DNA from 2 places in the Actinoplanes oblitus genome. Region 2 is predicted to be linked to the other one. Evidence: riboswitches for the same ligand, from Rfam matches in the RefSeq annotation. Region 2 holds a riboswitch; the other holds the start of a gene.

Region 1 (15,521 bases), 2.4 Mb from region 2:
TCTTCCCGCTCGTAACCGCTGGCCCGGCGCTCGTGCCACCGCCCCACCGCATACCCGACGCAGCCCACGAACACACTGAGCAGGGCGAGCAGAATGACGGTGTTACCCGGAGCGGTCATGTGCGTATTGTGCCGATCAAGATAGACCGTGAGCTATGGCCCGTTTGACGTACCCCGATCGAATTAACTGGAAGCCTCAACCGTTGCGAGCCACCCGGCGATCCGGGTGCGGCGGCTGACGCCCGGCTTCGTGCGGATGTGCTCGACGTGGGCCGCCACCGTCCGCGGCGAGATGATCAGCTCTCCGGCGATCTCCCGGCCGGTACGCCCGGAGGCCACCAGCCGCGCCATTTCCAGCTCGCGCGCGGTCAGCACCGCGGACCCCGCGAAGTCGCGTCCGACGAGGACCGGACTGCTGTGCGGCACAGCGGAACTTCAGGAGCGGGAACCCCGCTTCCTAGGTGTTATGGCCGATGTCCGACGGCGCCGGCCGGAGCACGCTGAGCGGGTCGATTTTCGCCGCACTGCGAGGAGACATGGCGATGGCGAAGTTCATGGACGTCCACGACGGATTCTTCGGGGTCACCCCGGAGCAGCTGAGTGCGGCGCACGACGCCGACCTCAAGATCGAGGGCGAGGAGGGCGTGCACTTCGAACGCGCCTGGCTCGACCCGGAGAGCGGCAAGGTGTTCTGCCTGAGCACCGGACCCAGCAAGGAGGCCGTGATGCGCGTGCACGAGCGCGCCGGCCACCCCACCACCCAGGTCTTCGAGCTGACCGCCGAGGTCTGAGTGGGTGGTCGGGGCGCGGGTTCGCGTGGGGGCCGGCCCGCGCCCCGGCTCCGTCGTTTCCAGATCAAAACCGATTTACGGTACGCCCGGAGCCGTCCCGCCCGTGGTCGCCGGCGAACTTAGTAAATAGCTGTTGCGCAACAGTTCTTTACTTTGCATGCTGGAGGCATGGCTGAGATTCGCGACGAGGCCGTCCTCAAGGCGGTCGCCCACCCGTTACGCCGCCGCCTGCTGGACAACCTGCGTGTCGACGGCCCCTCGACGCCGAGCGCGCTGGCCCGGGCCACCGGCCAGGCGGTCGCCAACGTCAGTCACCACCTGCGCGTGCTCGCCGACGCCGGTCTCATCGAGGAGGCCCCCGAGCTGGCCCGCAACCGCAAGGAGCACTGGTGGCGGATGGGCGACCCGCGCCTGTCCTGGGATCCGGCCGACTTCTCGCCCGAGGTCGCCGACGCCGCCGACGCGATCGGCCTGCAGCGCCAGATCGACCTGATCCACACCTGGCTGGGCAGCCCCGCGTCACGCACCGAGCCCTGGGTGCACAGCGCGATCGCCGCCGACTTCTGGCTGCGGCTGTCCCCGGAGGAGCTGGCCGAGCTGGGCGCCGAGCTGGAGGCCGTGGTCCTGAAGTACCGGGGTCGCCCGGAGCGGGCCGACCGCGTGCCGGTCTTCCTGATGAGTCGCGGCTTCCCGGCGAGGCCGTGATGACCGGCATCCTCGCCGATCCGGATTTCCGCCGGCTGTGGGGCGGGCTCACCGTCAGCAAGCTGGGCACCTCGGTGGCCGGCGTGGTGACCCCGCTGCTCGCGGTGCGGGTGCTGGACGCCGGCGCCCTCACGGTCAGCCTGCTCACCGCGGCCGCCTGGCTGCCCTGGCTGCTGATCGGCCTGCCGGCCGGCGCCTGGGTGGACCGGATGGCCAAGCGCCCGGTCCTGCTGGCCTGCGACGCGGCCAGCGCGCTGCTGGTGGCGAGCGTCCCGGTGACCGCCTGGCTGGGCCACCTCACGGTCGCCCACCTGCTCGTGGTCGCCCTGCTCACCGGGGTGGCGTCGGTGTTCTTCGAGGTCGCGCACACCGGTTACGTGCCGGCCATGTTCGCCGCCGGCGACCTGGTCCGGGCGAACGCGCTGACCCACGGCAGCGACTCGGCGGCGCAGATCGCCGGGCCGGCGCTGGGCGGGGCGCTCGCCGCGTTCGCCGGGGCCGTCACCGGCCTGGTCGTCGACGCGGCCAGCTTCGCCGTCTCGTTCCTCGGGCTGGCGCTGATCCGCCGCCCGGAGCGCCCGGTCGCGCACCGGCCGCGGCGGCATCTGGCCCACGAGATCCGGGCCGGTGTCAGCTGGCTGTTGCGCGACCCCTACCTGCGCAATCTGATGGCGCACGGTGCCGTGGCCAATCTCGCGCTGACCGGGTACACCGCGCTGACAGTGGTCTTCCTGATCCGTGACGTGGGCGTCGGCACCGGGACGGTGGGGCTGCTGGTGTCCGCGTCCGGCCTGGGTGGCGTCGCCGCCGCGGGCGCGGCGCCGCTGCTGATCCGCCGGTTCGGCGCCGCCCGCGCGATGGTCGCCTGCAAGGCCGCGACCGGGGTGGCCGCGCTGCTGATCCCGTTCGCCGGTCCGGGGCTCGGGCTGATCCCGTTCGTCGCCGGGACCGTGCTGGTGGGCGGGTTCGTGGTCGCCGGGAACGTGATAGCGGGCAGCTTCCGGCAGGCGTACGTGCCGGCCGAGCTGCTCGGGCGGGTGCTGACCGCGATGCAGTTCGTGAACCTGGGGACGATCCCGGTCGGTGCGGTGCTCGGCGGGATGCTGGCTACCGCGTACGGAAATCGGACGGCAGTCGCCGTGATGACGGTGACCTATGCGCTGACCGGCCTGATCGTGATCTGCGGGCCGTTCCGGGCCCGCCGGGAGTTGCCGGAGCCGGTATCGGCGAGGCAGTGATGGAGTGCGGCGCTTTGGCCCGTTCGGTAATAGTCTGAGCGGCATGCGCATGGTGGCCGTTCTCGCTGTGGCAGCGTTGCTGGGCGTCTCGGCCTGCGGATCGGGCGGAGACGACGAGCCGCCCGGGCCGGGCACCGTGGAGGTGTTCACCTGGTGGGCCGAGGGCGGGGAGAAGGCCGGACTGGACGCGCTGGTCGCCCGGTTCGCCGCGGACTGCCCGGGCCAGCGCTTCGAGAACGGCGCGGTGGCCGGTGGCGCCGGGGTCAACGCCAAGCAGGAGCTGACCCGGCGGATCGCCCGCCGGGACCCGCCGGACACGTTCCAGGCGCACGCCGGCGCCGAGCTGACCGATTACATCGACGCCGGCCAGGTGCAGGACCTGACCGCCTACTACGACGCGTGGGGGCTGCGGGCCGCGTTCCCCGCCGGCCTGGTCGACGACCTCACGGTCCACGGGAAGATCTATTCGGTCCCGGCCAACATCCACCGCGCCAACGTCGTCTGGACCAATCCGGCGGTGCTGGCCCGGGCGGGTCTCGCCGCCACCCCGCCGAAGGATCTGCGCGCCTTCCTGGGCGACCTGGCGAAACTGCGGGCGGCGGGTGTCGAGGCGCCGCTGGCCCTCGGCCGGGACTGGACCCAGCTGATGCTGCTGGAGGCGGTCCTGATCAGCGACCTGGGCGCCGGTGGGTTCGCCGGCCTGTTCACCGGCGAGACCGCCTGGACCGGCGCCCCGGTGACCCGGGCGGTCGGCGACTTCGCCCGCCTGCTGAGCTTCGGCAACGCGGACCGCGACAGCCTCGACTGGCCGCAGGCCGAGCGGCTGCTGATCGACGGCAAGGCCGGTTACCAGCTGATGGGCGACTGGGAGGCGGCCGACCTGGCGGCCAAGGGCCTCGCGGGGTACGGCTGGTTCACCTTCCCCGGTAACGGCGGCACGTTCCAGTGGCTCGCCGACGCGTTCACGATGGCCACCGGCACGCTGAACCTGACCGGCACCGAGTGCTGGCTCAAGACCGTGGGCTCGGCCGCCGGCCAGCGCGACTTCAACGCCGCCAAGGGCTCGATCCCGGCGCGGACCGACGTGCCGTCCACCGGGTTCTCCCCCTACCAGCAGTCCGCGATGGCCGACTGGAAGTCCGCCACTCAGGTTCCGTCGTGTGCCCACGGGTCGGCCTGCTCCCAGCCCTGGCAGAACGCGATAAACGCCGCCCTCACCGCGTACGCCACCCGCCGCGACACCCGGGCGCTGCAGGCCGACCTGGCCCTGGCCGCCGACCAGTTCATCCGCCGTTAGGCCGGGGTTGCCGAGTCCGGCCGGGTGCCAGCCGTGCTCCCGGTCACGCCGCGGCCCGGCCGGGCTCCGGAACGCGGCCCGGTCCGGGGCGGCGGCCGAGGAGCAGCAGGATCTCGGTGAGCGGATCGGTGCCGGGCGGGACCGGGTGGGCCGGGGCGAAGGCGGCGCCGGGGGCCAGGCGGTTCGCGTCGTCCGGAACGGCCCGGGCGATCGGGAGGGTGGCGGCCAGGATCTCCGGGGCCGGCTGGTAGGGCAGGCCCAGGGAACGCGCGACATCCCAGCCGTGGACCACGTAGTCGACCAGGTGGAAGGCGAGCGCCAGGCGGCCGGGGAAGGGGCGGTCGGTGCCGAACTCGGGGAGGACGAACGGGCGGTCCAGGACGCCGGGTTCGGCGAAGGCCGCCAGGACGTCGGTGACGGCGTCGGCGTACCGGGAGGGGAAGTCGGTGCCGAGCGGCGCCGGCACCCAGCAGGTCTCGTCGGCACCGCGGCCGCGGGCCGCCGCGGCGAAGCCGTGGTGCTGGACGGTCATGTGGGACAGCAGGGCGGCCAGGTCCCAGCCGGCGCACGGGGTGGGTTTCGCCAGGTCGGCCGGGGTGGCCCGGGCGACCAGGCCGACGGTGGCGCGGACCGCCGCGGCGTGGAGCGGGCGGAGGTCCTCGGTAATCATATGCATATGCCTACGATCTGCTTCCGCTTATGATTAGTCAAGGGGACGACCGGGCCGGGTGAGCCGGTGGGAGGCGGCGCGGCGGTGCGGGCCGGTGGGCGTGACAAGCTGCGCTGGTGGAGCGGGACGATCTCGGGACGATGGTGGGGCGGCTGGGCCGGCGGCTGATCGCTATGGAGCAGCCGATCCTGGCGCGGCATGGGGTGACGATGTGGGGCTACGTCGTGCTGAGCGCGCTGGCCGGCGGGTCGGTGCGGACGCAGGCGGCGCTGGCGGCGAGCATCGGCGCGGACAAGACGCGGCTCATCCCGATCCTCGACGACCTGCAGGAACGTGCGCTCATCGAGCGGGAGCCGGATCCGGCCGACCGGCGGGTGCGGCTGCTCGGGCTCAGCGAGCCGGGCCGGGCGCTGCACCGGGCGGTGCGGGCGGAGATCCGGTCGGCCGAGGACGCGCTGCTGGGCGACCTGCCGGCAGCCGATCGGGAGGCGTTCCTGCGCACGCTCGCCGCGCTCGCGCGGCGCGCGCCGGCCGGGGACGGCTGACGAGGCCGCGGCGAGTCAGAGGCCGGCGGCGGCGAGGGCTTCCTGCAGGCCCCGGGCGGCCAGGCGGTCGGCGCGCTCGTTCTCCGGGTGGCCGGCGTGGCCCTTCACCCAGTGCCAGCGGACCTCGTGCCTGCCGACCGCGGCGTCCAGGCGCTGCCACAGGTCGACGTTCTTGACCGGCTGGCGGGCCGCGGTCCGCCAGCCGTTGGCGCGCCAGCCGCGGATCCACTTGGTGATGCCGTCGCGGACGTAGACGCTGTCGGTGTAGATGTCGACGACCAGCGGTGCCCGGTTCAGCGTCTCCAGGGCGCGGATCGGGGCGGTCAGCTCCATCCGGTTGTTGGTGGTCGGGGTGGCCTCGCCGCCGCACAGGTCCTTCTCCGCGGTGCCCCAGCGCAGTACCGCGCCCCAGCCGCCGGGGCCGGGATTGGGCACGCAGGCGCCGTCGGTGTAGATCTCCACGACCCGGGTCTGGTCCGCCATGCCGGGAACCCTACCGGCCGCGAGTAGGAGCGGAACGGCCCGCGGGAGGAGGCGGCGCCGTGGTGGCGGCGGGAGGCTCGGTGCCAGGGGTGGGCAGTGAGGGAGACCATCCCGGGCCTGCCCCGGACCGGGACCCGGGAAAGCCGCCGTATGGTGGCCGGAGGCGGATCGGATGGGCGGAACTCATGGTGGGTGGCGACGTGGCCGCGGTTGAGGTACGAGACGTCGTGGTGCGTTACGGCGACACGACGGCCGTCGACGGGGTGTCGCTCAGCGCCCCGCGCGGGCGGGTGCTCGCCCTGCTCGGGCACAACGGCGCCGGCAAGACCAGCCTGCTGCAGGTTTGCGAGGGCTTCCGGAAACCGGACGCCGGCACCGCCCGGATCCTCGGGATGGACCCGGTCGCCGAGCACGACGCGCTGATGCCGCGCCTGGGCATCATGCTGCAGTCCGGCGGCGTCTACCCGTGGGCCGCGGCCGGTGAGATCCTGCGCCTGTTCGCCTCCTTCGCGGCGAATCCGCTGGACCCCGAGATGCTGCTGGACCGTCTCGGGCTGCGGAGATTCGAGAAGACCCGGTTCCGCCGGCTCTCCGGTGGCGAGCAGCAGCGGCTCAGCCTCGCTGTCGCCCTGGTCGGCCGTCCGGAGCTGGTCTTCCTCGACGAGCCGACGGCCGGCATGGACACCGAGGCCCGGCACACCACCTGGCAGCTGATCGAGGAGCTGCGCGCCGACGGCGTCTCCGTCCTGCTCACCACGCACCTGCTGGACGAGGCCGAGCGTCTCGCCGACGACGTGGTGATCATGCGATCCGGCCGGGTGGCCGCCACCGGCACGCCCGCCGAGCTGACCGCCGCGGCCGGCATCGACCTGCTCGAGGTCCGTGCCGATCCGGGGCTGGACCTGGCCGGGCTGGCGGCCCGGCACGAGGTCACCGAGACCTCGCCGGGGGAGTACGCGATCACCGGCGCGCTGGACACCCGGGCCCTCGCCGACGTGCTCGGCTGGTTCGCCGCCGCGGAGGCGCAGGTGACGGCGGTGAGCAGCCGCCGCCGCACCCTCGAGGACGTCTACCTCTCCCTGACCTCGCAGAACACCGTTGGAGTCGCCAAATGAGCGCCGGAACCTTCACGCCGGCGCCCGGCCGGGCCCCGATGCGTACCATCCTCGGCAAGCAGATCCGGATGGAGCTGCTGCTCACCGCCCGCCGCGGCGAGGCGGTGGTGCTGGCCATGGGCGTACCGTTGCTGGTCCTGCTCGGCGCGGGTCTGACGCATGCCACCAACCTGCCCACCGACGACCGGCTGGGTTTCGTGGTGCCCGGGGTGCTCGCGCTGACCGTGATGTCCACCGCGTTCACCGGCCAGGCGATCACCACCGGTTACGAGCGCGGTTACGGCGTGCTGAAAAGGCTCGGCGCCTCCCCGCTCACCCGCCCCGGCCTGCTGCTCGCCAAGACCGCGGCGGTCCTGGTGCAGATCGTGCTCCAGGTGCTCTTCCTGGGACTGGTCGGTGTGCTGGTCGGCTGGCGGCCGGAGCTGGGCGAGATCCTGCCGGCCGCCGGGGTGACGGTGCTGGCCGCGGCCGGCTACAGCGGGCTCGCGCTGCTGCTGGCCAGCGTGCTCAAGCCGGAGACGACGACCGGCGCGGCCACCCTGATCTACGTGCTGATGCTCTCGGCCGGCGGGATCATGTTCGCCGCACCGGACCTGGGCACGGCCGGCTGGTTCCTGCTGCCGCTCGCCGCGCACGCCGAGGCGCTGCGGGACACCCTGCTGAACGGTGGCAGCATCCCGCTCTCGATCTGGCTGGCGCTGGGCCTTTGGGCGGTGGTCTGGCTGACCGCCGCCGCCCGGAATTTCCGGTGGGAGTAGAAAAGGCTGTCCATCGACCGGTGGACAACCGGTGACAGCCGCGCGGTCGTCGCGCCGGGGCAGCCCGGGCGGCGACGATCGTCGGCATGGAAGCCATCGAGGTAACCGGTCTACGGAAGACCTACAGGGACAAGGAAGCCGTCGCGGGCATCGACCTCGTCGTCGCCCGCGGTGAGATCTTCGCGCTGCTCGGCCCGAACGGCGCCGGCAAGACCACGAGCGTCGAGATCCTGGAGGGCCACCGGCGCCGTACCTCCGGCGACGTCCGGGTGCTCGGCGAGGACCCGGGCAGTGCCGGGCGGGCCTGGCGGACCCGGATCGGCATCGTGCTGCAGGACGCCAACGACGCCGCCGACCTGACCGTCACCGAGATGGTCCGGCACGTGGCTGGCTTCTACCCCGAGCCGCGCCCGGCCGACGAGGTGATCGAGCTGGTCGGCCTGACGGCCAAGAAGAGCAGCAAGATCCGTACGCTCTCCGGTGGCCAGCGGCGTCGCGTGGACGTGGCGCTGGGCATCGTCGGGCGGCCCGAGCTGCTCTTCCTGGACGAGCCGACCACCGGTTTCGACCCGGAGGCGCGCCGGCAGTTCTGGGAGCTGATCCGCACCCTGGCCGGCGACGGCACCACGATCCTGCTCACCACGCACTACCTGGACGAGGCGGAGGCGCTCGCCGACCGGCTGGCGGTGCTCGCCGACGGCCGGATCGTCGCCGAGGGCACCCCGGCCACGCTCGGCGGACGGGCGGCGGCGGGTGCCAAGGTGTCCTGGCAGGAGGGCGGGCGTACCCGTACCGAACAGCACACCGATCCCAGCGACCTGATCCGCAAGCTGGTCGCCGACGGCATCGACCTGCGCACCCTGACGATCACCCGGCCCACCCTCGAGGACACCTACCTGACCCTGATCGGAGCCAACCGATGACCGCCACCAGCCCCGTCCGGAGTGCGGGCACCGCCTCGATGAGCCTGGCCCGCGGCCACGTGGAGCTCCTGCAGTTCCTCCGCGACCGCACCTCGGTGATCTTCACCTTCCTCTTCCCGGCGATGCTCCTGCTGCTGTTCGGCACCATCTTCGGCGACTCCTACGAGGACACCGGGGTGAGCGCCAGCCAGGTCTACGCGGCCAGCATGATCGCGTACGGCATCCTCACCACCGGGTTCGTCACGATGGGCGCGGGCCTGGCGATGGACCGGGAGGACGGTACGCTCAAGCGCCTCCGTGGCACCCCGCTGCCGATCGTGTCGTACCTGGTCGGCAAGCTCCTGCTGGTCCTGGTCCTGGCGGTGTCCGAGGCGGCGCTGCTGATCCTGGTCGGGCGGCTGGTCTTCGACATGCCGCTGCCGGACGCCGCCCACTGGGCCACCTTCGCCTGGCTCTTCGTGCTGTCGGTGACCGCCTGCACGCTGCTCGGCATCGCGGTCAGCGCGATCGTCAGGCACGCCCGCAGCGCCGGCGCGATCCTCAACGTCCCGGTGGTGTTCCTCCAGTTCATCTCCGGTGTCTTCATCACCCCGATCACCGTGCTGCCGTCCTGGCTGATCACCGTTGCCTCGTTCTTCCCGATCAAGTGGATGGCGCAGGGCTTCCGGTACGTCTTCCTGCCGGACAGCATGAAGCGGTTCGAGGTGACCGGGTCCTGGGAGCTGGGCCGGATCGCGATGGTGCTCGGCGCCTGGTGTGTGATCGGATTGGTGCTGTGCCTGGTGACCTTCCGGTGGAGCGACAAAGACCGATGACCCAGCGGGAGGCCGTCCACAGTGATTACACACTGTGGTGGGATATCTACTTCGCGGTGATCGCGGTCGTCGTCTCGATCGTGGTCACCGTGGCGAGTGCGCCGCCGGCCCGCCGGGTCACCGCCGTCGCCGCCCTGACCGCGATGGCCCTGGTGCACATCGCGGTGGGGCGCCGGATGATCCGGCTGCGGGCCGACGAGGGTCCGTCGATCGTCACGCTGTTCGTCCAGATCACCCTGTTCGCGGTGGCCATCGTCGCGATGCCGTCGGCCACCTGGATGCTCTTCGCCGTCATCCCGTTGATCTTCCAGATGGCCCCGCTGAAGGTCGCGATCGGCGCGGTGATCCTGGTCAACGCGGTGCCGGTGATCGCCGATGTGCTTCTCGGCACCGGCGATGTGCGGACCGACCTGGCGATCGCCGGCGTCTCGGCGGCCTCCGGCATCTGGCTTGGCCTGTGGATCGTCCGGGTGATCCAGCAGAGCACCGAGCGGGCCAACCTGATCGCCGAGCTGGAAGCGAGCCGCGCCGAGGTGGAGCGACTCTCCCACGAGGCCGGGGTCACCGCCGAGCGCACCCGGCTGGCCGGCGAGATCCACGACACCCTGGCCCAGGGGTTCACCAGCATCATCACGCTGATCCAGGCGGCCGATCCGGAGCTGCGCGACGAGCGCCTCGAACTCGCGGTGCGCACCGCGCGGGAGAACCTGGCCGAGAGCCGGGCCATCGTCGCCGCCCTGTCACCGTCCGCTCTGGCGAGCGGTCTGCTTGATTCGGTACGCCGCCAGGCCGCCCGATTCACCGAGGAGACCGGCGTCACCGCCCATTTCCGGACCACCGGGGAGCCGCGTGACCTGCCGACGGCGGTCGAGGTGGTGCTGCTGCGGGCGGCTCAGGAGTCGTTGACGAACGTGCGCCGGCACGCCAAGGCGAACGAGGTGGCAGTGCTGCTCGCGTATGCGCCGGCGTCGGTGCGGGTGGTGGTGCGCGACGACGGCGTCGGCTTCGACCCCGCGGCGAGCGGCGGTTTCGGGCTGCCCGGGATGCGCGCCCGCGCCGAGCAGGTGGGCGGCACCCTTACCGTCCGCAGCGACCCCGACACCGGTACCACCGTCGAACTGGAGGTCCCCGCGTGATCCGTCCCGCCCGTCTTCCGGAGGTGTCCGCGTGATCCGTCCCGCCCGTCTTCCGGAGGTCTCCGCATGATGCGTCCTGCCCGTCTTCCGGAGGTCTCCGCGTGATCCGGATCCTGCTGGTCGACGATCATCCGGTGGTGCGGATGGGGTTGCGCGGCATGCTGGACGCCGAGCCGGACCTCACCGTGATCGGCGAGGCCTCCGACGGCGCCGAGGGCGCCGAGCTGGCGCTGCGCGAGCGCCCCGACATCGTGTTGATGGACCTGCGGATGCCCGGTGCCGACGGCGTCGAGGCGACCGGCCGGATCCTCGCCGCCGACCGGGACATCAGGGTGATGGTCCTGACCACCTACGAGTCCGACCGGGACATCCTGCGGGCCATCGAGGCCGGCGCCAGCGGATACCTGCTCAAGGACGCGTCCCCGGCCGAGCTGGCCGACGCCGTCCGGGCTGCCGCGCGCGGTGAGACGGTACTCGCCCCGAGCGTCGCGTCGATGCTGGTCCGCCAGGTCCGCAGTCCCGCCCCGCCGGCGCTCTCCGCCCGCGAGACCGAGGTCCTGAAGCTGGTCTCCGCCGGCCTCACCAACGCCGACATCGGCAAGCGCCTCTTCATCTCGGAAGCCACCGTCAAGACCCACCTGCTCCGGGTCTTCAACAAGCTCGACGTCGCCGACCGCACCGCCGCCGTGACCACCGCGATGCGCCACGGTCTGCTGTGACCGGCTGGTCCGCACGGTGGTCTCGAAGGCCTTCGAGACCACCGTGCGGACCAGCCGTGTGCGCACTTCCTCACGCGCGGTGATCGCCCTCAGGGCATCAGGCCGTGGCGTCCGGAAGGTTTCCGTCGCGTGCCGCATCGGACAACGGGGCGCTACGGCTGATCGATGAACGCGGGAACGCGGTGAATGCCGGATAACCCCTTGATCGAGGCAATTTCGGCGCCTCGGATCCGGAGTCCGGGACGGTCAAGCACGCCTCTCCGTGTTGTGAAGGTTTCTCCGCCGGAAAAAGGCGTTCCGCCAAAAAGAGGCCGATATGCCGGTTAGATTACGGATGGCTCCGCCTCACGTGGATCTTGGTCCCGTGTCTGCGCTGCTGAGGGCCGGTATGGCCGGTACCCCGACCGCCCAAGGTGCGGTACCCGAAAGGCAACCTCGTCCCGTGACGAGGACGCAAAGCCAGGGGCCTCCCCGCTGGAGGTTGCCCAGCCGCCGAAGGAGACAGGAAGAGAATGCGTCATCGACCCATCCAAACGGCGCCGCATGAGCGAGTGCCTTTCACGTTCTGGGGACGACCGCGGATCCGGACAGTCCTCGCCACCGTGGCCGCCACTGCGGCTGGCCTCATCCCTGTCGTGTTCGTGGGAGCGCCCGCCTATGCCGCAGCCGCCGACAACCTTACTGTCAGTGATGCTGGCACGTGGGAGGGTGGCAAGATCAGCTTCACGTTCAAGTACACCGGTGCCGTGTCGGCGACCTTCACGCTTACCGGAAGCTCCGGTACTCCAGGTTCGCGTGCCGCAGGCGGTGCCAGCCTGAACTCTGACGGAAGCGTCGACTACGTCAACACTCCGTTGACTGGCGGCCTCACCTTCCCGGCCTCGAGCGTCGCCAATCCGAGTACGCAGACGATCACGTTGACGACCGGCGCTGACGCTGACACCACTGATGAGACCTTCACGCTCACCGCCTCGAACACGGGTGGCACCGCGCTCAACGGCAGCACCGGTGACGCCAGCACCAAGACGGTGGAAGGCACGATCTGGGCCACCAGCACCAATGACGTCGCGCTGTCCGGCGCCACCACCGTGTCCGAGAACGCCGGTACGGTGACCATCACGGCCACCTCGACGAATCCTCAGCCGCACGACGTCATCGTGCCGTTGAAGACGGCCGACGTGGGTACCTCCTCGCACGGCGCGGGTGGCGACTACACCAACTACATGGCCAGGTCGTCGGGCGGTGACTTCCGGGACTACACGGCGCTCGCCACGGACGCGGTGATCACCATTCCGGCCAACCAGACGACCGGTTCGACCACCGTCTCGATCAACGACGACGCCGCTGACGAGACGGCCACCCAGTACTTCAAGGTGGCGGCCGACACCGGTGGCACCCGGGCGGTCCTCGGCGGCGCGATGGTCTCCGGTCAGGACTCGGTCGAGATCGGCATCACCGACAACGACGCGACGCCGACGCTGAGCATCGCCGACTCCGCGTCGGCAACCGAGGGCGCCCGCTTGCTCTTCCCGGTCTCGCTCTCCGGGGCGTCGGAGAAGGACACCACCTTCACCTTCGCCACCTCCGACACGCCGGCGGGCAGCATTCCGGCCGCGACGGGTGCGGGAGACACCTCAGCCGACTACCAGACCGTCAACGGCACGAAAACCATCCCCCAGTATTCCAAGCTGATCAACATTCCGGTGTCGACCTATGCGAACCCGACGACGACCTGGGAAGGGCCGGAGAACGTCAAGGCCACGATCAGCGGAGCCAGTGCGAACGTCACACTCGGGACCAAGACCACGGCGAACGGCACCATCACGGACGCGGAGGCCGGCAAGACCATCCAGTACAGCACCGCGGACACGTTCAACAACTCGACGCGGAGCTGGACCGAGGGAAACAGCGGCTGGGTCGACAAGAAGATCTACGTCAAATTCCTGGCCTCGTCCACGTATCCGGCGACGCTGAACTACACCTTCACGGACGACACCGCGACGAACGGCACCGACTACATCGGCAAGGCCGGCTCGATCACGCTGCCGGCCAGCAGCACCGACCCGATCGCGATTCCGGTCAGCATCAACGGCGACCGCGTGGCTGAGGCGAACGAGACCTTCAAGCTGTCGGTCACCAGCACCAGCGGGGTCGCCGACCCGGCAACGCTCGGTGACATCACCTTCACCATCAACGACGACCCTGACGCCGCGCCGACCTGGACCACCGAGGACGTCAAGGTTCAGGAGGGCAACTCCGGCACCACGGTCGCCCGTGTCCCGGTGAAACTGAACGCACCGGCTCCGGCGGACGCGACGTTCACCGCCGTCATCACGCCGGGGACCGCCGTCGACGCCACGTCGACCACCGGCACCAATGACTACGACCCGCCCGCTACGGGCAGTGCGACGGTCAACGCCGGCAGCACTGTCGGTTACCTCGAGGTGCCGATCAACGGCGACGAGATCTACGAGCGGGACGAGACGTTCACCATCGCGTTCACCTCGCCCGGGTCGACGTACGCCACGACCGACCCGGACAACACGGTGGACACGGCCAAGGTGACCATCGGCAACGACGACGCACAGCCGAAGTTCACCTTCTCGCAGAGCAGCGTCACCGAGGGCGGAACGGTCGGGGTGGCCGGCACCGTCGTCGGGGTGTCCCAGTACACGTACCACATCGGCTTCACCGTGGGCGGTGGCGCTACCAACCCGGCCACCACGGGTACCGACTTCACCGTTCCGGCCACTCTGGCGGCGACCGACATCGAGGTCCGTGCCGGTGAATCGGGTCTGATCACGGCGGCCGGCAAGTTCGCCGCGATGCCCGGTGGCTACACGTCGCTGCCGGTGGTCTCGGTGCTGGACGACACCATCGACGAGCCGACCGAGAACATCACCATCACCGCGAACGAGATCTCGACGAACCTCACCGGGTTCGCCACGTCCTCGGTCAACGTGAAGGTGATCGACGACCCGCTCGACCTTCCGCCGGCGGTGTCGATCGCCGACGTGTCGGTGAACGAGTCGGCTGGTACGGCCGAGGTCCCGGTCGACCTGACCTTCACCGGTGAGGCGACCTCGACCACGCAGGATGTCACCATCCCGTACTACACCGCGGATGGCTCGGCCAAGGCCGGCCAGGACTACAAGCTGACCAAGGGCACGCTGACGGTCCCGCCGGGCACCATGAAGACCAGCATCAAGATCCCGCTGATCGACGACCACATGATGGAGGGCGACGAGGCCTTCTCGGTCCGGGTCGGTTCGCCGGGTCCGCTGGGCGCCTCGGTCATCAGCGGCGACTCGACGGTCACGATCAAGAACGACGACAAGTCGAACCCGGTCACGCCGACGCTGTCCGCCTCCGGGCCGGCCAAGGGCGCGGGTGCGATCACGCTGACCGGTAAGGCCGCGCCGAACACGGCGGTCGAGATCTGGGCTTCGGCCCTGCCGGCGACAGACCCGGCGAAGATGGCCCTCTGGCAGCAGGTCAAGTCCGACGGCAGCGGCAGCTTCAAGTTCACCACCAAGTCGCTGGACCAGGGTTACGCGTTCGTCGCCCGGTCCGAGGACATCAACTCGGCGGTCCGGACGGTCAAGCTGACCCAGAGCCCGGCGCTGACCCTCGGCACCACCAAGGGCAAGCTGAGCGTGACCGTGTACGGCAACCCGAAGGCCGCCGGCCAGACGGTCACCGTCCAGCGCCTCGTCGGCAAGAAGTGGACCACCATCGCCTCCGGCAAGACGACCTCGACCGGCTTCCGCAAGAGCGTCTCGATCAAGTCGAAGACGAAGGTCTCGGTGCGTGCCCTGGTCTCCGGCAACAGCAGCACGGGCATCGCGTCCGGCTACTCGGCCACCAAGACCATCACCATCAAGTAAGCACCACCTGACCCGAAACGACGGGGGCGGCCTGACGGCCGCCCCCGTTGCGTTCAGTCAGTCCACCTCGGCGACGGCCTGGGCGAACTGGGCGGAGTAGAGACGGGCGTACGCCCCGTCCGCCTCGATCAGCTGGTCGTGCGTGCCCTGCTCGACGATCGAGCCGTTCTCCATCACCAGGATCACGTCGGCGTCGCGGATCGTCGACAGCCGGTGGGCGATGACGAAGCTGGTCCGGCCGGTACGCAGCGTGCTCATCGCCCGCTGGATCAGCACCTCGGTACGGGTGTCGACCGAGCTGGTCGCCTCGTCCAGGATGAGGATGCTGGGCTCGGCCAGGAACGCCCGGGCGATCGTGATCAGCTGCTTCTGCCCGGCACTGACGTTCGACCCCTCCTCGTCGATGGTCGTCTCGTAGCCCTCCGGAAGCATCCGGACGA
Region 2 (15,521 bases):
CCGGGTGACGTCGGCTGGTGGTCGTGGTGGTGTCGAGGGGCCGGATGCGACTCTCAGTGCCAGCCGGGTGACGTCGGCTGGTGCTCATGGTGGTGTCGTGGGCCGGGATACCACCGTCAGCGCTAGCCGTGAGGTGGCGCCTTCCGTGTGCGCTGGTCAAGCAGCTCCCGGAACAGCCATTAGCGCCCGCCTCGCACGTTCGGCTGGTGCTCGTGGTGGTGTCGGGGGTGTTGATGCGACTGTGAGTGCCAGCTCGGTGAGGTGGGCTGGTGCTGATGGTGGTGTCGGGGGTGTTGATACGACTGTGAGTGCCAGCTCGGTCAGATTGGCTGGTGCTCATGGTGGTGTCGAGGGCGCTGATACGACTGTCAGTGCCAGCCCGGACCGACAAGCCGCAACCCGGACGCAGCCCCCGCCCTCCCTGGGGGGCGACCCCAAGCACCATCCTGACCCCCACCCCCAAGATCCCGCCGGCCCCCTGTGGACAACCCCGCACTGTGGACAACGGCACCACGAGGCCCCCGCATGACGCCGCCCGTAGTGCTCACCATCGCCGGCTCCGACTCCGGCGGCGGCGCCGGCGTCCAGGCCGATCTCAAAACCTTCGCCGCGCTCGGCGCCTACGGCACCTCGGTGCTCACCGCGATCACCGCGCAGAACACGCGAGGGGTGACAGCCATCCACCCGGTCCCGGCCGACATCGTCGCGGCGCAGCTGGACGCCGTGCTCAGCGACTTCCCGGTGGCCGCCGTCAAGGTCGGGATGATCGCCGACCCGGCAGTCGCCAAGGTGATCGCCGATCGCGCCGCCCGGCTGCCCCACCTCGTCGTCGACCCGGTACTGGTCGCCACGTCCGGCAGCCGGCTCGGGGAGGCTTCCACGGTTTCGGTGCTCCTGCCGTACGCCGAAGTGGTGACGCCGAACCGGGCGGAGGCCGGCGCCCTGAGCGGACATCGGGTGGAGACCACCTCGGAGATGGCCGCCGCGGCGGCCGTGCTGGCCGGACTCGGGCCGCGGGCCGTGGTGGTGACCGGCAGCGAACTGGCCGTCGACGTGCTCTGGGCCGACGGTGTGGTCACCGAGCTGCCCGGCGAGCCGGTGCCGACGGCGAACAACCACGGGTCGGGGTGCACCTTCTCCTCGGCGATCGCGGTACGGCTGGCGGCCGGTGATCCGGTCCCGGAGGCGGTCGCGGCGGCGAAGAGGTACGTGACCGGGGCGCTGCGCGGTGGCGCCTCCTGGCGGCTGGGCGCCGGGCCCGGACCGCTTGATCACTTCTGGGCTTAGTCCCACGTCGATGCTCCGGCGGGGTGGCGTGCTGCCATCCGCCGCCGGTTTTGTACCTATCTGGGAGGAAACATGAGGCGCAAGGTCTACGTGGAGGGCTCCCGTCCGGAGATCCGGGTGCCGTTCAGCGAGGTGGTGCTGACCGGCGACAACCCGCCGGTCCGGCTCTACGACACGTCCGGTCCGGGCAGTGACCCCGAGCAAGGTCTGCCGAAGCTGCGGCAGCCGTGGTGGGACGGGCGGACCCAGCTCGCCGCCGCGCGGGCCGGCGACATCACGCCGGAGATGGAGTTCGTCGCGGTCCGCGAAGGGGTCGACCCGGAAGTGGTGCGGGACGAGATCGCGGCGGGGCGCGCGGTGCTGCCGGCCAACCGCAACCACCCGGAGTCCGAACCGATGATCATCGGGTCGAAGTTCCTGGTGAAGGTCAACGCGAACATCGGCACCTCGGCGGTGACCTCGTCGGTCGCCGAGGAGGTGGAGAAACTGACCTGGGCCACCCGCTGGGGTGCGGACACCGTGATGGACCTGTCCACCGGGCCGCGGATCCACGAGACCCGGGAGGCGATCGTCCGGAACTCGCCGGTGCCGATCGGGACCGTGCCGATCTACCAGGCCCTGGAGAAGGTCAACGGCGATCCGCTCAAGCTGACCTGGGAACTGTTCCGGGAGACCGTGATCGAGCAGGCCGAGCAGGGCGTGGACTACATGACCATCCACGCCGGGGTGCTGCTCGAATACGTGCCGCTCGCCGCCGAGCGGGTCACCGGGATCGTCTCCCGCGGCGGATCGATCATGGCGGCCTGGTGTCTCGCCGAGCACCGGCAGAACTTCCTGTACGAGCACTTCCGGGAGCTGTGCGAGATCTTCCGGGAGTACGACATCACGTTCTCCCTCGGCGACGGCCTGCGCCCCGGCTCGATCGCCGACGCCAACGACGAGGCGCAGTTCGCCGAGCTGCGCACGCTGGGCGAGCTGACGCACATCGCCTGGGAGTACGACGTCCAGGTGATGGTCGAGGGCCCCGGCCACGTGCCGATGCACAAGATCAAGGAGAACGTGGACCTGCAGCAGGAGCTGTGCTCGGGTGCGCCGTTCTACACGCTCGGCCCGCTGGCCACCGACATCGCCCCGGCCTACGACCACATCACGTCGGCGATCGGCGCGGCGATGATCGGAATGTTCGGCACCGCGATGCTCTGCTACGTCACCCCGAAGGAGCACCTCGGCCTGCCCAACAAGGAGGACGTCAAGGCCGGGATGATCGCCTACAAGATCGCGGCGCACTCGGCGGACCTGGCGAAGGGCCATCCCGGCGCGCAGGCGTGGGACGACGCGCTGTCGCACGCCCGGTTCGAGTTCCGCTGGGAGGACCAGTTCGAGCTGGCCCTCGACCCGGAGACGGCCCGGGCGTACCACGACGAGACCCTGCCGGCCGCACCGGCGAAGACCGCGCACTTCTGCTCGATGTGCGGCCCGAAGTTCTGCTCCATGAAGATCAGCCACGAGCTGCGGGCAGCCGGGATGAAGGCCAAGTCCTCGGAGTTCGTGGACGCCGGCGGCCGGGTCTACCTGCCGGTCACCTCGGCCTAGTCGTCCCGGGGCTGCTTGTCGCGCGGCAAGAAGTCGAAGACCGGGTCACGCGGGGCGCTGCGTGCCAGCCGCTCCTTGCGGGCCCGGTCGGCGGCGGCCTGGTCCTGCTCGGCCTTGCGAGCGATGGACTCCTCCAGGACCTTGTTGCGGTCGGCCAGCTCTTCGGCGGCCTTGCGTTCCGCCGCCGCGCTCTCGCCGTCGGCTGCGGCGGCCGACGGCTCGGCCTCGGTCTTCGGGGCCTCGGTCTTCGGGATCTCGGTCTTCGGGATCTCGGTCTTCGGGGCGGCGGCCTTGCGGGCGCGCGGTTTGCGGGGAGCCGCACGCTTCCGGGGAGCGGCTTTCTCCGGTGCGGCACCGCTGCCCGCCGCCGGGTCGTCCGCCGGCCCGGTCAGAGCCTCTTGGGGTACGGCTGGAGCCACCACCCCGGGTTCCGTCGCCGGCGGCCCGGCCGTCTTCCGCGCGGTCTTGGCTGCTCGCGGAGTGGTGGTCTGGCGCGCGGGCTTGGGCTTTCGCTGGGTGGTGCGGGGCGGGGCTTCCGCGACTGGGGATTCTTCGGCGGCGGGGGACTGCTCGAGCTCGGCCGGGTCCCGCGCCTCTGGTGGCGGCGCCTCTGCGGGCTTGGCCTCCTCGGACGGCGTTTCCGAGGGCTTCGCCTCCTCGGGCGGTGCTTCCAAGAGCTTGGCCTCCTCGGGCGGGGTCGCCTGGGCGGCTGGCTCTTGGCCCGCAATCTCTTGAGACGGCGTCTCTTGGGCTGCGGTCTCCCGGGAAGGCGGCTCCGGGGTGGCGGGCTCCGGGGTGGGCGGCTCTTGGGCTGCCGGTGGCGGGCTCGTCGGCTCTCCGGGTGGAGGTTGCGGCGGTTCCGTCTCCAGGAACGGGGTCTCGCGGGCCGGCGCCTCCGGTGTCTGGACGGGCGGCGGGGCGGGAGTGTTGATGACCGAGGCGATGCCGAGCGCCGCCGACTTCCGTGCGTGGCGAGCGGGGTGCGGCATCCCGGACAGCGGCGGCTTCGCGCCGGCCGGCCGCGCCGGCACGATGCGGAACCGGTAGATGACCCCGTCGTCGCGAACCACGAAGTCGTCGGCACCGTCCGGCCGGGTCCAGGTCAGGATCATCTGACCGTACTTCTCCGCCAGCTTCACCAGCGCCGGGAAGGTGGCCACCGTCACCACCGGCTCGCTCTGCTTCGCCATCGGCTCGATCGGCACCAGCAGGTGCCCGTACCGTCGCTGGATCTGCGCCCGGGTGGCCAGCGGCACGCTCCGCGACGCCGCCAGCCCGATGCCGATGATCCCGGCGAGGGCGATCAGCAGCAGCCGGATCGCGTGATTTCGTGCCGCGGCGGCCGTCATGAGGTCATGGCCGAGCACGCTGAGCTGCCGCGGATAGGTGGCACCGCCGGCGGCCTTCCCGGAGTGACTGACCACCAGGCTGTCGGGGCCGTTGACCATGGAGAGTTGCAGCGGCCCCAGCCCGAGGGCGAGTTGCGGCGCGAAGGTGCTGCCGTCGTCGTGCAGCACGTGCGCGATGACCAGGACGGTGATCGGGCCGAGGTCGGCGCCGATCGCCCGGGCGGCTTCCCGCGCGCGATCGGCCATCCCGTCGAGGTCGAGCAGAACCGTGCCGGTATAGCGGTCGGCGGTGAATCGGCGAGGCTGGGAGAGCTGGATCGTCGAGTGCCATCCGCTCTGCGCGGACAGGCGAGCGTCGACGTTCAGCCGGCCGGGCTTCCCGCGGTACTGCAGCTGGAGGTCGACGAAGTCGGCGAGCTTGCGGTAGATCGGGTCCGGCGAGTAGGCGACCGTGCCGTCGTAGGCGGCCGAACGTTCCACCTCGGCCGAGTACGAGAACCGCATCGACTCGCCGCTCTGGTTGCTGATCGGGGCACTCTGGGTCGCGGGCCGCATCCAGCCGGCCACGCCGAGCAGGAGTCCGGCCGCTCCGCAGAGGGCGGTGAGCGCGGCGGCCGCTCGAAGGATCGGGTGGAGCCGGCTGACCGCCTTGACCACGGCCGCTGCCGCTGCCCAGGAGCCGCCTTGGCGAGACATGCCCTTCACTTTCCTCTTACGACGACCGCGCGGGACGTCCCTGCGGTTCTCGGCAGCGCCCGCCCCGCCTCCGATGACGAGGAAACCGACCATCCCCAGGCTGGTGGGGCTGAGCAGGGGGCGGAGCCAGGTGCCTCCGCGGGGGACATGAAGGACTGCTCGTCCGATCAGTTCCCCGGCGGCCGGCCGGGCCGGGTCGATGAAATCGTTGTTGTCGCCTTGGAAGACGAATCCGGATTCGGCATCGCCACCGATGATGCGGTGCAGCACCTCGACGTCGGCGCTGGCACTATGGTATGCGGCGATCTGGCCGACCTCGTAGGAATCGACCTTTGTGAGGAAGACCAGGTCACCGGCGTGGTACAGGGGTTGCATGCTGACGCCGTGCGTCACGACATAGGAAATGCGATGAGTTCCGATCGCCCATGCGCCGATGGCCGCCATCGCGAGGATGGCGGCCACGGTGAAACGACGCAGCGAAGCGGATATGACGACTCAGTCCCTAGCGCGGTAAGCCGATGTCGGACTCCTCGCCGGCCGGGCCGTGAGGACCACACTCAAGGCTAGATGCGCTAGCGCCGCGCGAAACTCGAATCAGGGGACGGTCACGTTCAGGGCGGTGAGCTGACCGTCGAAGGTTCCCGCGCTGGGCGTGCAGTTCGAGGTGAACGGCGCCTGGTCGGTGTTGGTGCCGGTGCCGGTGATGGCGGTGCAGGTGAAGGTGGCACCGCCGGACGACGGCGTCAAACCGGTCAGGGTCAGGGTGGGCACCTTGCGCACGGTCAGGTCGGCGAAGGTGAGGTCGAGGGCGCTGAGCTTGGTGTTGGCGGTGTCGGACCAGGTGTAGGCGATGGCGTTGATGGTGGCGCCGGTGACGGTCTGGGTCGCCGTGCCGCCGATGAACTTGGTGGCGGTCGCGCCGTTCGAGCCGCCCAGGCCGACACCACCGCCGGCGGTGAAGGCGGTCGTTCCGGCCGCGACCACACCCGCGGCCGCGACGCCACCGATGAGCTGAAGCATTGTGCGCATATCGTTCCCCTGTTCGTCCGGTGGTAGCCCAGCCGACCTCGTGGGTCCTGTGGCTTTGCGTCCCCGGCTCGCACCGGGTTTGCCCTTCTCGCCGAGCGGACTTCGTCATCCCCTGGCGACAGGTTGATTCGGTCGGGGTGGGGACCGGGTGAGGCTTAGCCGTGAGTCTTGCCGGACTGACCTTTTCGGTTCGGTCGCCTTGATGGCAGTTCCGGTGCTATCGGTGAGGCGACGGTTGCGAAAGGCGGCCGGGAACCGGACGTCGACGGCGAACAGGTGCGGCGGACAGCGCGGCAGCCGTCTCGGGACGGCTGCCGCGGGAGTGCTCAGGGCGTACGGAAAACGGGTTCAGAGCTTGTAGAAGGTCACGTAGTGATCCGGGGTGAAATAGGCGACCCGGGTGCTGCGGTTCACCACGATCCGGTACGCGTCGCGCGACGCACCCTGGGCGCGCGAGTACACGTCATATTCGTTGTAGGTGGCCGACGGCAGGTAGCCCTCGCGGTTCTGGAACGTGCCGCCGGTGTAGTTGTAGTTGCCGTACGGCCAGGAGTACCAGCCCTTGCTGGTCGGCCAGCCGAGCGACTGCCAGCCGGTGTACGCGGTGCGCGCGGCCGAGCAGCGGCTGATCGTGCACGACGAGTAGACGGCGGCCTGGGCGGCCGAGGTGTGCGTGGGGGCGACCACGGCCGGGGCGACGAGCGCGGTGCCGGCCAGGCCGAAGACCAGGGCCAGGCTGACTAGCAGCTTGCGGACGCGGGGCAGGGGACGGTTCACGTTCGAACTCCGATGCGTGCGGAGGGGATGGGGCCCGGACACCGGTCATCGTTTCGGTCCGAGCCGTCCCGCGGTACCTCCCGGCCGCATCATTTCATCGGAGTTAACGAATGTTTTACTGGCCCCCGAGCCCGCTCACCCAATCGACATAGTCCGTTTCTGATCCCGGTCGACGGCCCGGTCCGCTGATCGAGGTGGGTTCCACCACGGGCCCCTGCGAGGCGGTGACCGGGCCGGCGTTGAACCCGTCGAACCGCTCGGCGGGCGGCGGCGGGGTCGGGGCCGGTGCCGTGGTGCGCCGGGACCGCCAGCCGCCTCGCCCGCCGGCGGCCGGGGTGGGCTGCTGTCCGGAGAAGCGCGGCGGGTTGCCGGGCGCCGGCGCCTGCGGCGGGGCCTGGACCGGCGCGGGCGCCTGGGGGCGGGCCTGGGCCGGGACCGGCTCGGCGGCGAACGGCGCGCCGGACCGGAACGGGCTGCCGGTGCCGGCCGAGAACGGGTTGTTCGGGGTGCCGGGCACCGCCGGCAGCACGCCGGTGTCGGACGGCCGCAGCTGCTCCGCGGGACGCTGCGCGGCGGCCGCGGCGGCCTGCGCGATCGCCGACTCCACCGGCACGTCCCGCTTCGGCAGCGGTGCGGCGGCCGGTTCGCCGGGCTCGGTGGCCGGCGAGGACGAGGTGGCCGGCACGCCGCGGACGACAGCGGCCAGCACCGAACCGAGCACGCCGGCGCCGCACGCGGTCATCGCCGCCCAGTACGGGTCGGACCGGAACCCGGTGGTGCCCGCTTCCGGGCCGGCGATCAGGTACGCCATGGTCAGCAGCGCCGGACCGGCCAGCCCGGCCAGTCCTACGGCGAGGGTGGGCAGCCTGCGCCCGCGCGCCACCCAGCCGACCACCAGGCCGGCGAGCAGGGCCAGGGTCGGCATGGTCAGGAAGGCGGTGTGCCCGGCCACGGCGGGCGGGATCAGGCTGCCGTTCAGCACGCCCAGCCGGATGGCGATCGGGGTGCGGCCGGGCAGCAGCGACGGGACGATCGAGACCAGCGCGACCACCCACATCAGCACGCTCAGCGTCGCCGCGCTCCACCGGGCCGCCGGCTTGGCGGCAGCGGCCCAGGCGGCGAAGATGCCGGCCGCCGCGCCGAGCCCGACGGCCGCGCCGATCACGAAGACCGGCTGCACCCCGGCGACCTGCGCGGCCCGGGCCGGCTGCATGGTCAGTGGCAGCACGGCCAGCGAGCCGAGTCCGGCCGCGATGCCCATGGCCAGGGCGCCGCCGGGGCCGACCGGGCGGGGGCGCCAGCGCGGGCGCATGCCGGTGCCGACGATCGCGCCGAGCACGGCGGCGGTCGTGGTGATCCAGGCGACCCAGGCGAGCTGTGCGGTCCAGCTGTTACGCGCAGTGACATCGAGAACGCGGTCCAGGCGCACGATGCCGAGTCCGTAGGCGATGCCGAGTTGGCCGGCTCCGATCACCACGGCTGCCGTGGCGGTGGTGGCCAGCAACTTCACCCAGCTCCGAAATGCCATGCCGGGCACGTTACGGAATGCGGTGGCCGGTCCGCCAGTGGGGACTCGGCTTCTTAAGGCAGCCTAAAGTCTGGTTGCTATCAGTCACTCTGCGTCATTTCGGGACGACTCGACGGTGAGTTGCGAGAGATACCCTCCAGAGTGGACACTGTCCGGCACGGACAACGAGTCCGTCGCGTCGTGCTGATCCTTGCGAACGTGAGACCCCTGCTCAGAAGCCGCGATGCGGTCAATGAGCGGGACGGGGCTCTCACATAGTGGTTGGAATCATGATGGTGTTCGGTGGCCGTGGCCGCGCCGGAAGTCGCACATGAGACATTCGTGCACGTCAAAGCGTCTGCGGTGGTATGAGCCGGGTCGCCGGTCCGGTCGCCACTCGGACAGCCGGGTGGTTTCCGGGAGGATCCAGGCTTCCCAAACCGGTCGGGGTTCTGATGAAATCGCCGCCGTGCCGAGTTCGGCACGAACCTTGCTGCGCGCGCCGGACGGGGCCGGCCCGCAGACCTCGAACGGCATCGCGCCGGCGTCCGCGAAGGAGATGTCGTGAGCACGGGATCCTCGGCCCTGGCTGTGCGACGTGGTCCTTTCTCCCGTCTGCGGGACGCCGGCATCCGCACCAAGCTGGCCTTCCTGCTGATCATCCCGATCACGGCGGTGCTGGTGCTGGCCTCGGTGCGCCTGATGGACGTGCGCGGCCGGGCCACCGACGCCGGCCGGGTCGCCGACCTCACCGTGCTCGGCAACGACGTCTCCGAGCTGGCCCGCCTGCTGCACCGGGAGCGGATGGCGGCCGCCGCGTACCTGGCCGCGCCGGACGTGTCGCCGGACGCGTACCGGCAGACGGCCGCCGCTGTCGACGCGCGGGTCCAGACCTTCCGGGCCCACCGCGACCAGGCCGGACAGGTGCCGGCCCGGGTGCGCGACCGGCTCGGGCTGATCCAGGAACGGCTCGACACGCTCGCCGGCACCCGTGACGACGTGTCCGCCCGGCAGAAGCTGACGATGGCCGCCGCGGTCCAGCGGTACAGCAGCATCCTCGAGGGACTGTCCGATTACGACGATTCGCTCAGCCAGGTCGCCGAGCCGGGCGTGGTCGCCGACGGGCTGCGCGCGCTGGCCGCGTTCAGCCGGATCGAGTCGGCCGCCGCCGACCAGGAGGCGGCCGCGTACACGGTCCGGATGACCGGTCTGCTCAGCGGGACCTGGCAGCAGCAGCTGATCGGCGCGCAGGCGGCCCGGCAGGAGGCGCTCGACGACCTCCGGCAGATCGCCACCGCCGAGCAGGCCGGCCTGGTCGAGGGAACCCTGGCGAACGCCGCGGTGGCCCGGGCGGACGGCCTGATCACCCGGCTGACCGGGCCGGCGGCGGTCTCGGACACCGAGCTGACCGAGGCGTACCAGCAGGTTCTCGACCTGCTCCGGGCCACCGGCACCCGGCTGGAGGCGGACGCCGTCCGGGTCTCCCGGGACGACAGCGACAGCACCGCCGAGCGGGCCACCGTCGAGTTCGTGGTGGTGCTGCTGGTCCTGCTCGCCGCGATCGCGCTCGGCGTCTACCTGGCCCGGACCCTGCACCTGTCGGTCCGCCGGTTGCGCGAGGGCGCACTCGCCGTCGCCAACCGGGACCTGCCCGACGCGGTGCACCGGCTGAAGGACGTGGACAGCCTGGACGCGGGCGGCGTCGACCAGATCATCGCGCAGTCCCGGGACCCGATCCGGCTCGCCGACCGGGACGAGTTCGGGCAGGTCGCCGAGGCGTTCAACATGGTGCACCGGGAGGCCATCCGGGTCGCCGCCGAACAGGCCGCGCTGCGGACCAGCGTCTCCGCGATGTTCCTCAGCCTGGCCCGGCGCAGTCAGGCACTGGTCGACCGGATGATCGGCGAGCTGGACCACATCGAGCGTACCGAGGAGGACCCGAAGCGGCTGGCCAAGCTCTTCGACCTGGACCACCTCGCCACCCGGATGCGCCGCAACGACGAGAACCTGCTGGTACTGGCCGGCGCCGACGTGGGCGCCCCGCGCCGCGAGGACGCGCTGCTGATCGACGCGCTCCGGGCCGCTCAGTCCGAGGTGGAGCTTTACCACCGGATCGAGTTCGGCGCCCTGGACGCCGACGTCTCGGTGGTCGCCGCGGCGGTCAACGACGTGGTCCGGCTGCTCGCCGAGCTGCTCGACAACGCCACCCGGTTCTCCCCGCCGACCACCGTGGTGGTGGCGCACGGGCGGCGGTCCGGCGACCACGCGGTGCTGCAGATCGAGGACCGCGGGCTGGGCATCACCCCGGAGCAGCTGGAGCAGATCAACCGGCGGCTGAGCGAGCCGGCCGAGGTGGACGCCAGCGCGTTCCGGCTGATGGGCTTCGCGGTGATCGCCCGGCTGGCGGCCCGGCACGGCATCGGGGTGCGGCTGCTGCCCAGCCGGGAGGGCGGGACGGTCGCCGAGGTGACCCTGCCGGCCGACATCGTGGTGCTGCCCGGTGCGCCGTCCAGCACCGCCGGGCGGGCGGCGAGCTGGACCCGCCCCGGCCCGGCCCCGCAGCCGGTCGGCGGCCGTGCCCCGGAGACCCGCGCGCCGGTGCGGTCCGCGCCGATGCCGGCGCCCGTCTCGCCGCGCTGGGCGCCGCCGGTCGATCCCGGACCGCCCGCCGAGCTGGATCTCCGGCCGACCCCGGACCGCCCGCCGCTGCCCACCCGGGTGCCCAGGCCGCCCACCGCGGAGCCGGACTCCACGCCGCTGTTCGCGCCGGTCTCGGCGCAGCCGGCGCCGGACTCCACGCCGCTGTTCGCGCCGGTCTCGGCGCAGCCGGCGCCGGACTCCACGCCGCTGTTCGCGCCGGTCTCGGCGCAGCCGGCGCCGGACTCCACGCCGCGGTTCCCGCCCGTCTCGGCGCAGCCGGCGCCGGTCTCGGCCCAGCCGGTGCCGATCCGGATGGAGATGCAGCACACCTGGTTCGACGCCGAGATGGAGCTACCGGAGATGCAGGGCATGCCGACCGCCGGTTACGCCCCGGCGCCCGTCTCGGCGGCTCCCGCCGGCCCGCCGCCGGTGGCCCCGGAGCCGGCGGCGCCCGAGCCGGTGGCGGCATCGGCGGTCCCCAGGCCCCGCCCGGCAGCCGACGACGACGAACGCTGGCGGAGCGCGGCCGACGAGGGCTGGGCTCGCGCGATGGCCGCTGCCGCACCCCAGGACGCCGGCACCACCCGCTCCGGTCTGCCGAAACGGATCCCGCAGGCGCAGCTCGTGCCGGGCGGGGTGCGGGACCTGCCGCGGGCACAGCATCGTCGCAGCCCCGACGACGTGCGCGGGCTTCTCGCCGCGTACACCAGCGGGGTGCGGCGCGGGCGGACCGACGGCTCCGTCGACCAGGTTCCTAAGGAGAGCGAACAGTGATCAGGCCCACCATGCAGGACATGGGCTGGCTGCTCAACAACTTCGCCGACAGCATCGCGGGCATCGCGCACGTGGTGGCGGTCTCCGCCGACGGGTTGTTGCTGGCCTGCTCGCGGGATCTGCCACCGGACCGGGCGGACCAGCTGGCCGCCATCACCTCCGGTGTGGTCAGCCTGACCGAGGGGGCGTCCCGGATGTTCACCGCCGGGAAGGTGCAACAGACCATCATCGAAATGGACAGCGGCTATCTTTTCCTGATGTCCATCAGCGACGGTTCGTCGATGGCCGTGCTGGCCGCGCGCAGCTGCGACGTCGGTCAGGTCGGCTACGAGATGGCCCTGCTGGTGGAGCGCGTCGGCGCCGCGTTGTCGCCGGCGGCACGCGAGGCCGTCAGCCACTAGGCGCCGGGGTTGCCGTACCCCGGCGGAGATGAGGTGACCGCGACATGACAGAGCCGCACGATCCCCGGGGGAACCTGGTGCGGCCGTACGCGGTGACCCGCGGCCGGACCGAGCCGATCCGGGACATTCCGATCGAGGCGGTCCTGGTCGCCAGCGCGGCGGCCGTCCAGGAAGCGCGTTTTGCCGGACATGACAAGTACCGCATCGCCGTGCTGTGCGAGCCGAAAGCCCTGTCGCTGGCCGAGCTGGCGGCGCTCACCCGGTTGCCCCTCGGGGTGGCCCGGGTGCTCGTCGCCGACATGGTCACCGAGGGACTGCTCGCGTTGCACAGCGCCGCTCCCCGGAAGGGTTTCACGGAGCGGATGGACCTGCTGGGAAGGGTTTTGAGTGGACTTCGCAAGCTCTGAGCGGGCGGGGGCGCCTCAATCGGAGATCGTCTCGGCGAAAATCGTCGTCGCCGGTGGGTTCGGCGTCGGCAAGACGACGCTGGTCGGTGCGGTCTCCGAGATCGAGCCGCTGACGACCGAGGCGGTGATGACAGCGGCCGGCGCCGGGATCGACGACGCCTCCAAGGTCCCGGAGAAGGGCACCACCACGGTGGCGATGGACTTCGGCCGGATCACCATGGCCGACGACCTGATCCTCTACCTGTTCGGCACGCCCGGTCAGACCCGCTTCTGGTTCATGTGGGACGAGCTGATCCGCGGTGCCGTCGGCGCCGCAGTGATGGTCGACACCCGCCGGCTCACCGACGCGTTCGCGCCGCTCGACTACTTCGAGAACCGGCACCTGCCCTACCTGGTGGCGGTGAACTGCTTCGACGGCGCACCCCGCTATGAGCCGGAGGAGGTGCGCGAGGCGCTCGCCATCCCGGAGCGGGTGCCGCTGGTGATGTGCGACGCCCGGCACCGCGAGTCGGTCAAGTCGGTACTGATCGGCGTCGTCGAGCACGCCATGGCCACCCTGGTCACCGAACACGAACGCGGCATGGTCGTGGGGTGATCGAACGCCGCCGCCAACCGATCCAGCAGGCCGGTAGCCACTGCGGCTGATAGCCAATGCGGCTGATCCGTTGATCGATGCCGCTGATCCGTGGATCGACGGTGTGGGCGATGCGGCGACGCGTAGTCGATATTCGCTGGCACCCTGAAGATCAACTTCAAGATCTTCATTTACGCGGGTCCGCTGTGGTGCGGATCGCATGCTCCCGCGCGGGCCGAGGGCGGCGATCTGGCCGCTGCGCGTCCATGGCGATCGCCGCCCTCTTCACTGTTCGTGGGTGGTCACCGAAACCCCCGTCACCCGCACGTGTTGTCCGTGAGTGGCCGGGCGGGCCGGGGTGGAGTTCCGCGAGCCGCGAGCCGCGAGCCGCGAGCCGCGAGCCGCGAGCCGCGAGCCGCGAGCCGGGGGACGGGGGTTCGGGGGTTCGGGTTGTAGGGGTTCGGGTTCTGGCGGGTCGTGACCACCCGCGGGCGTCGCCCTGGAAGGTCGGGCGTTCGGGACGCGCCAGCGTCCTGCCCGGCCTGGAAGGGTCCCTGGCGGGAGCGGCGATCAGTGATCAGCGCGGGTCCGAGTCAGCAATCTGTTGATCTGGAAGTTGATCTTGATTGGGGTTGGCGCGGGCTTCAGGGGGATGGGCTTCAGGTGGGGATGCGGTAGCCGCGTCTGACTACGGTTTGGATGACGCCGGGGATGGCGGCTCGGAGGCGGGCGACGGCCATTTCGACGGCGTGCTCGTCGGCGTGGCGGGGGAGGGCCTGCAGGAGGGCGGCTCGGGAGAGGACGCGGCCCGGTGAGTTGGCCAGGGCCCGCAGGACGGCCATCGGGGCGGGGGCGAGCTGGCGGAGTTCGCCGTCGACCACCGCGGCGTGGCCGCGCAGGGTGATCGCGTGGCCGTTGACCTGGATGGTGACCGCGCGTGGGGGGAGTTCCTCGACCAGGGTGCGGACCAGGGCGCTGAGCCGGGCGCGGTGCGGGGTGGAGACCGGGACGTCGTGGCGGCGCAGCGGCGCGGCGGTGACCGGGCCCACGCAGGCGGCCAGCACCTCGGTGCGCAACGCGTCGAGCAGCGCGTCGGTGGCCGGGCCGGCGGCGCGCAGCAGGGCGTGGACCGCCGCGGCCGAGGTGAACGTCACGGCGTCGACGAGCCGGCCGGTGATCAGATCCACCAGGCGGTGCAGCGGGGCCGGGTCGACCGGTGGCGCCCAGCGGTAGACCGGCACCTCGATCACCCGGGCGCCGGCCGTCTCCAGCGCCTCGCTGTACTCCGGCTGGCTCTCGCCGTGCAGCTGGAGGGCGACGGTGAGGCCGGCGACGCCGCGGGCGGTCAGGTGCTCGATGATCTCCGCGGAGCCCTCGCCGTCCGGGGTCCACTGGTCCCGCAGGCCGGCGGCCCGGACCGCGGCTTGCGCCTTGGGGCCGCGGGCCACCAGGTAGGCGCGGTTGAGCACGTCGCGCAGCGGCTCAGCCAGGCCCCAGCTCTCGGCGGCCTCGAGCCAGCCGCGCATCCCGATGCCGGTGTTGACCAGCACGATGTCCGGGGGAGTGTCGAGGCAGGCGCGGGTCGCGGCGCGCAGGTCGGCGTCGTCGGCGATCGGGACGATGCGCAGCGCGGGGGCCAGCACGACGCGGGCGCCGCGGCTCTCCAGCAGGCCGGCCAGCTCGTCGCGGCGGCGGTCGGCGGTGACGCCGACGGTGTAACCGGAGAGGGTCGCGGCCGGCTGCGCCAGTACCGGGCGGCGGGCCCCGGGGATCCGGCCCGTCATCAGCGGGTGCTCCCGGTGCCGGTGGACTCTCCCGTGCCGGTGGACGCTCCGGTACCGGACTCTCCGGGGTGGGCGGCGGTCCGATGGCCGGGGGCGTGGTGGCCGGGGGAGTGCGGGACGAGGGCGAGAAGTCGCGGCGTGGCCGGGCGGTCCACCGAAGGGCACGCTCGCGGACCGTCGTCCTCAGCGTGAACCCGCTCCCATGCCACGCTTACGGTCCGCGCCGTACCTCCGTCCGGGGCACGCCGCGACTTCTCCTCACCACTCCGGCGAGCCGGGGTGGTGAACACCGTCAGGTCCGTCCTCAACCCTGACGGTGGTCTCTCCATGGTGCGCCTGACCACACCGCGCCGGCCATCGCCGAGCCGCGTCGTCCGGGGTTCCGCACCGTTGGGCATGTCTGGAAGCGTGCCGGTGGGGAATTTCGGCCGGGCGTCCCTTTTGTTTCGAGCCTGCTAAGAGCCGTCCGGCAGCAGTTGTCGAACCCGCGGCTGGGCTGCTCCAGACACCGAGTATGCTGGATACCGTTTGAGGTCCCGCCTCGGGCCATTCACCCAGGGGCAGCCTGTTTTGACCACGCGCCGCGCGGCCGGGTATTGTTGCCTGCTGTTGTGCGATAGCTGCGAGCGCTCCCCCTGGGGTGTGCTTGAAGTTCGTGTCGACTCCCTGTTCGACATGATCAGCGCGCGCCCCCAGACCGACG

Evidence for each region. A riboswitch is a leader RNA that binds a small molecule or an ion and turns the genes downstream of it on or off. The one in region 2 is predicted to bind cyclic di-GMP.
Region 1: linked by a shared signal. The riboswitch ahead of Actob_RS35905 (Calx-beta domain-containing protein) and the one ahead of Actob_RS03310 (hypothetical protein) in region 2 are both predicted to bind cyclic di-GMP.

What each region holds. Positions count from the first base shown of each region.
Region 1 is NZ_CP126980.1:8,085,737-8,101,257, reverse strand. Features, by position in the region: gene Actob_RS35980 (hypothetical protein) at 1-15, shown strand, start outside; gene Actob_RS35975 (response regulator transcription factor) at 183-374, opposite strand; gene Actob_RS35970 (SCO4226 family nickel-binding protein) at 542-790, shown strand; gene Actob_RS35965 (ArsR/SmtB family transcription factor) at 959-1,495, shown strand; gene Actob_RS35960 (MFS transporter) at 1,495-2,733, shown strand; gene Actob_RS35955 (ABC transporter substrate-binding protein) at 2,777-4,030, shown strand; gene Actob_RS35950 (TIGR03086 family metal-binding protein) at 4,074-4,706, opposite strand; gene Actob_RS35945 (MarR family winged helix-turn-helix transcriptional regulator) at 4,817-5,245, shown strand; gene rnhA (ribonuclease HI) at 5,261-5,728, opposite strand; gene Actob_RS35935 (ABC transporter ATP-binding protein) at 5,929-6,843, shown strand; gene Actob_RS35930 (ABC transporter permease) at 6,840-7,601, shown strand; gene Actob_RS35925 (ABC transporter ATP-binding protein) at 7,688-8,524, shown strand; gene Actob_RS35920 (ABC transporter permease) at 8,521-9,339, shown strand; gene Actob_RS35915 (sensor histidine kinase) at 9,336-10,475, shown strand; gene Actob_RS35910 (response regulator) at 10,577-11,194, shown strand; cyclic di-GMP riboswitch class I at 11,613-11,691, shown strand; gene Actob_RS35905 (Calx-beta domain-containing protein) at 12,112-15,081, shown strand; gene Actob_RS35900 (ABC transporter ATP-binding protein) at 15,139-15,521, opposite strand, start outside.
Region 2 is NZ_CP126980.1:711,595-727,115, forward strand. Features, by position in the region: gene thiD (bifunctional hydroxymethylpyrimidine kinase/phosphomethylpyrimidine kinase) at 526-1,287, shown strand; gene thiC (phosphomethylpyrimidine synthase ThiC) at 1,360-2,880, shown strand; gene Actob_RS03305 (DUF5305 family protein) at 2,877-5,300, opposite strand; gene Actob_RS03310 (hypothetical protein) at 5,520-5,954, opposite strand; cyclic di-GMP riboswitch class I at 5,974-6,048, opposite strand; gene Actob_RS03315 (ribonuclease domain-containing protein) at 6,303-6,731, opposite strand; gene Actob_RS03320 (hypothetical protein) at 6,847-8,259, opposite strand; gene Actob_RS03325 (sensor histidine kinase) at 8,803-11,652, shown strand; gene Actob_RS03330 (roadblock/LC7 domain-containing protein) at 11,649-12,053, shown strand; gene Actob_RS03335 (DUF742 domain-containing protein) at 12,098-12,460, shown strand; gene Actob_RS03340 (GTP-binding protein) at 12,441-13,055, shown strand; gene Actob_RS03345 (uroporphyrinogen-III synthase) at 13,694-14,818, opposite strand.